2 linked regions of the Desulfatibacillum aliphaticivorans DSM 15576 genome follow. Each later gene encodes a partner of the first gene's protein in a complex. Links are inferred from orthologs where the notes say so. Each region holds a gene or a part of one and is shown on either strand. Other genes may lie near its edges.

Region 1 (2,736 bases):
AAAACCGCCGCCAGCCAATATTTACGCATCCCCGCCTCCTGTCGCTGAAAATGCTGCATCCATAGCCTTTTTTTAAAAAATTCTCAAGCTGGAGCAGAGAGTGTGCAAAAGTTTTGCAAATATCCTGAAATTAGGCTTGAAACGCCTTGCAAAGCCTTGACACTTATGGGGCTCTCGTATAGTCTCTGAGCTATCAAAGCGGCGTCCACGCCTCATGAAACATTCAAGCATCCTACTGTAATTACGGGGAAATTATGACTGGTGCAAGTTCTGACATTTTTAAGTTGGTGACCCAATCAGGATTGATGGTCCAATTCGTCCTGTTTGTACTCCTGAGCTTTTCCGCGGCCTGTTGGACGATTATCGGGCTGAAAATCCGCCAATTGTGGCTCGCCAAAAATGAGACCGCCCAATTTGTGGAGTTTTTCTGGAAAAGCGGGAACATGGCCAAGTCATACGCCAAGGCCAAGCAACTGACCAACAGCCCCGTGGCCCGAGCCTATCGGGTGGCTTATATGGAAATGGTGCGGATCAACCAGAGCAGCGGGAACGGCCAAAACCAGGAAGGCTTTTCCATGGGCACGGACAATATCAAGCGCGCCCTGCGCCGGGCCAACGTAAGCGAGTTGACCCGCCTGACCCAGTGGGTGCCTTTTTTGGCCACCATCGGCAACACGGCGCCGTTTATCGGCCTGTTCGGCACGGTCTGGGGCATCATGAGCGCCTTCCACGGCATCGGACAGCGCGGGACCGCCACCCTGGCGGTGGTTGCGCCCGGCATATCAGAAGCTCTGGTAGCCACGGCGGCCGGCCTGGCCGCAGCCATTCCGGCCGTCATGGCGTACAACCATTTCACATCCCGGATTCGCGTGGCCGAGTCCCAGTTGAACAACTTCGCCTCGGATTTCATCAATGTGGTGGAGCGGGAAGTGGTGAACAAGCCCGCCCAGCCTCAGCAGCAGGCCCAAAAGCCCCAACAGCCGGTTCGCAAGCCCCAGCAATAAGGAACGTCAGGAGGAGCAAGGCATGGCCGGAACAAGCGAAACCGATCGCCTGATGTCGGAAATCAACGTGACTCCCTTTGTAGACGTCATGCTGGTTTTGTTGATCATATTCATGGTAACCGCCCCCATGATGGTGCAGGGGGTGGACGTGGCCCTGCCCACCACCACATCCGCGCCCATGGAGACGGACGAAAGCAACGTCACCATCACCATTGATAAAAGGGAGCGGGTCTACATTAACGACGCGCAAATTCAAATTGACATGCTCGGCCAGAAAATCGCCGCAATCTACGACCAGAACAGGGACCTGCGCTTTTTTCTGAGAGCGGATAAAGACGTGCGGTACGGCCTGGTGGTCCGGGTGATGGCGGACGTGAAGGAAGCGGGCATTCCCAGGCTGGGGGCCATCACAGTCCCCCTGCCGGACGAAGAATCCAAATAGCGGCGAATCGGCCCAAAGCCTAACCATAGCAGCGCATGACACTAAAAACGCCAAAAAAAATAAATCCTCCCAAGGCAGACCAGGCAGTCAATAATTCGCCGGACCTGCCTAACGAGGACGACCCGGTCTGGATGGCTTTCGCCGGAGGATCCGTAGCGCTTCACATTATCGTCCTTGCGCTCATGATCTTTTTGCCCCAGATGGTAAGCTCCAAAAAGCCGAGCCTGCCGTATCTGGACATCGCCCTGACCTCTTTGCCCACAGTGGCGCCGGGCGCTCCCGGCCCCAAGGCGGCGCCGCCCAAGCAGGAAGAACCCAAGGTGGAGCCTCTTCCCAAGGAAGAGCCGGAACCCGAACCGGAGCCGGTGAAAGAGCCGGAACCGGTCAAAGAGCCCGAGCCGGTGAAGCTGAAGCCTGCCGAACCCAAGGTGGTGAAGCAGCCTGTAGTCGTCAAGCCGGTGGAAGCGGCGGAAATCTCCACGGCCCCTAAAAAGGAGCCGGACGAAATTCCGGTTTTGACCTCCCTGAAAAAACGCACCTATAAAGTGGAAGTGGCCAAGGAAAAGGCCTTGCGGGAAATTAAGGAAAGGGTGGAGTCGGGCAGGCCCAGTTCAGTGGAGGACGCCATTGCAAGAATGCGGAAAAATCCCGGAGAGCGGCCCAAGCAAGAAGCCCAACAAGGCGGAGGAGATGGCGGCAGGGCCTATTTGACCAAAATGGAAATGCTGCGTAACCGCTACATCGACGAGGTCGGTACGCTTATGCAGAAAAATTGGGCCATGCCGCAGCAGTTTACCGGAACTGGCCTGGAAGCGTGGATAATGTTCACGGTTCATTCTGATGGGAATATTACAGACATCAGCTTCGATAAACGATCAGGGAATACGTTTTTTGACGACTCCGGGGAAAGGGCGGTGAGAAAATCCATCCCCACCAAGCCTTTTCCTCCGGATCTAGACAAAGAACCTTTTCAAATGCTTGTATATTTCATAGCACCAGCAAACTAAGGACTGTTTGGGATGATTTTCAATAAAAAGCTATTCATCATGTTCCTTATGTCGGCCATGGCCCTGACCGCCTTTGCCGGGTGCGTGGAAAAGGAGCCGCAGCCGCCTCATAAGAAATTGCGGGACTTGTCGGAACTGACGCCGCAAGAGCGGTTGCGTATAGAATACATTGAAGAAGTTGGTAAAACTATACAAAAAAACTGGGCCATGCCGGAACGGTTTGTCGGTAAAAAGATGGAAGCAAGGATTGCTTTTACGGTCAACCCGGACGGACGTTTGACCA
Region 2 (2,831 bases), on another replicon or contig:
AGGCTTGCCCCGGCTTCTTCGCCTGGGGCGCCGCCGTCTTGAACGCCGTTGCAGCGTTTGAATAATCTTTCATATCATATAAGATATAGGCTCGGGACAACAAAATCGTACTTTTTTGATTCTGCTCCAAGGCTTTATCCAGCCAATCCAGAGCCTCCTGGAGCTTTCCTATTCGGTGGAACGCGTCGGCAATCTTAAGGATTACGTCCGGATCCTGTTTATTTTCCAAGGATTGTTCGTAAAAATTAACGGCTTTTCCAGGAACCCCGGAGGCCGAATACAAGTCCCCGGCCAATTCGATTTCCTTAGGCGAAAGCGGCTGGAAATAGTTGTATACAACCAGGCCGGCCAAAGCTTCTTTATATCTTCCCTGGTTCAAATGGAGGCGCCACAGGGTTTTCCACCATAAAGGCTCGTCCGGATACTCGTCCAGCAGGGCGTGCACATAGGCCACGGCCTTTGTATCCATGCCCAGTTCCGCGTACTGATATAAAAGGACCTCCTGCCACCTGCGTTTTCTATCGTCCGTCGCCTCCCGGATGATTTCCTCCAGAACGGGCAGGGATTCGCGCTTTTTATCGGCTTGAATCAGGGTTTGGGCCATGGCCTCTTTCCATTCCAGCCGGGCCTGGCTTTTGTGTTCTGCCATGAGCCGCCGGAACGCTTCCAAGGCCGCGGGATAGTCTCCGCCCGAAGCCAGGCACACAGCTGCGTAATATAAGAGATCCGGCTCCTGGGGATTGGAAAGGGCGTAGGCCTTTTTGTAATAATCTGCGGCCTGGGGCATGTCGCCCAGGTCAAACCAGCAGCGCGCCAGGTTTTGCAATGCTGGAAGGTAGTCAGGCTTTTTTTGGATGCAGGCTGCAAATCGATCCCTGGCCAGGGAAGGCTTGGCTTGTTCAAGATAGGCGGCGCCCAGGATGAAATCCAGGAGATAATGCTGATCATCATTGTTTTTGCGGAATTCTTCCAGCAGATTGGAGGCCTGCATATACTCCCCCATCGCCATCAGAGACTGGGCTTTTTCCAGGGCGTTGTGCAAAGGCTGGGAAATCGGTTCGTCCGCAAATGAAGAGGCCGGACAGGCAAACAATATCAACAGGGCTATAAAAATATGGAGGCGGATTTTGATCATTCTTCGCCTCCCAGTTGGAAATGCAGGGTTTGAGTCATGGGATAATCCACCGCAACTCCGTCCTTCGTACCGATGCTCAACCGCAGGATTCTTTCCAAATAGTCTTTGGCGCTTTTTTCAAAAAATCCGGGGGGATCGACTTCCAAAATTTGGATGTCCCGGATTATTCCCTCTTTGGTCCATATGAAGTGGACCTTGACCGACCCCTCCACGCCCATGCGTTTCGCCCTCAACGGGTAAACTGGCCTTCCTCCTGACAACTGCCGGGGCGGGGCGTCCAGTTCCGAGATTTCATACAGTCCTTTTTGCACAACTGCAGGCGCGGGCGCCGGCTTGGCGTCGGGCAAAGGAACTGTTTTATACTTGGGCGCCGGGAATGACACCGAGGAAGGCGGCAGGGCCGGGTTCAACTCCAAGGGGACCGGAGCGATGTCCGGCCGGGGCGCGTCCGGCGCGCTGGCTTGGGGCATGGGGGAGACCGGCTGGGATGCGGCTTGCTGCGTCTCTTGGGGTTTAGGCGGTCGGGGCTCTTCAGGCTCGGGCGGACGAACCCTTTCAATGCGTACGGGATCGCCTGTCGCCATGCGCGGCTGCTCCCGGGGCGCCCGGGTCATCAGGCCCGGCATGAGGCCGAAAAAAAACAGGTTCAGGACCAGCGCGACAATTATCGCCAAAGCCCAGGCTTTGCCCTCTCCCAACCCAAACTGCTTTTGGCTGCCGACGGCCTCGCCCACGTTATCCTCCCGAATCCAGGCTCGCCGCAATAGACACGTTTTTTGCTCCCGCCAGCCTGCACTCGTCCATAACTTCAATGACCATGCCGGTCATGCTTTCTTTATCAGCCACCACCACGATTCCGGCCTCGGGATTTTCAGCCAGGGCCCTTTCTACATTGGCGCGCACTGTGCGCGGGTCCAACTCCCTTTTTTCCATAAACACCCGGTTATCCCGGGTGACGGCTATCAGGATGCTGGATTGATTTTTAGTCACAGCCGTAGCCGCGGAGGGGCGCTCCACGTCCACGCCGGTTTCCCGCACAAAGCTGGTGGTGACCAGGAAAAATATCAGCAAAATAAAGACCATATCAATGAGAGGGGCGATGTTCAACTCCACTCCCTGGCCTTTGTTTCGTCTGGATGCAGTGATGTTAAGCATTGGTCTTTTGGCTCCACGCAACAGGGCTTTTACCATGCAAAAATAACGGAAGTTTCGGACTAAAGGCGTTTCGCAACACCGCCGGGCGTCTTCCCAAACCCCTATTGTACATGAAAACCTGCTGTTAGCGCCAGCACATCTTTAAAGTTTAGGCGTTTGAGCCCCCTTGACTTGGCTAACGTAAAGAAATATCCTGCCGTCATCAATAAACTGCAAGAAGGGATTAAAAAATATGGATTTTGAAGCCGTAGCGCCCTTGGCGGCCAATGAAGAAGGCGAGATTTTTGAACTGGAAGGCTACGCCGCCGTCGGCGCCTCGGGCAATTACCTGAGGCCCCTGGACGGGGAAAAGCTGATTGTCCAGCCCCACGGCAGCGAAACCCTTTTTCTGCCCGATAGAACCTTGGTCGCCCTGGACCTGGACTCCATGGATCTGGTCGCCCTGGAGGAAAATCCCTACAATCCCGGCGAGCCCATATTTCCCGTGGCAACCTTCAACTCCCCCGGCTATATCGCCGCGGCTTCCTGTGCATTTATTGAA

The links.
Region 2: the proteins of tolR (region 1) and G491_RS34595 are in contact, whole or in part, in a cryo-EM structure (PDB 9DDO), measured with the Escherichia coli proteins. The link is inferred for Desulfatibacillum aliphaticivorans DSM 15576 from one-to-one orthologs.

What each region holds. Positions count from the first base shown.
Region 1 is NZ_AUCT01000008.1:157,993-160,728, forward strand. It holds tolR (protein TolR), read left to right. Parts: upstream 1-1,026; coding sequence 1,027-1,446; downstream 1,447-2,736. Other genes in the region: G491_RS33635 (tetratricopeptide repeat protein), read right to left, coding at 1-29; tolQ (protein TolQ), read left to right, coding at 255-1,004; G491_RS0109425 (energy transducer TonB), read left to right, coding at 1,482-2,453; G491_RS33640 (energy transducer TonB), read left to right, coding at 2,466-2,736. UniProt on the Escherichia coli protein: Involved in the TonB-dependent energy-dependent transport of various receptor-bound substrates.
Region 2 is NZ_AUCT01000040.1:15,152-17,982, reverse strand. It holds G491_RS34595 (energy transducer TonB), read right to left. Parts: upstream 1,870-2,831; coding sequence 1,132-1,869; downstream 1-1,131. Other genes in the region: G491_RS0124655 (radical SAM family protein), read left to right, coding at 2,523-2,831; G491_RS0124660 (ExbD/TolR family protein), read right to left, coding at 1,871-2,290; G491_RS0124670 (tetratricopeptide repeat protein), read right to left, coding at 1-1,135. UniProt on the Escherichia coli protein: Interacts with outer membrane receptor proteins that carry out high-affinity binding and energy dependent uptake into the periplasmic space of specific substrates such as cobalamin, and various iron compounds (such as iron dicitrate, enterochelin, aerobactin, etc.).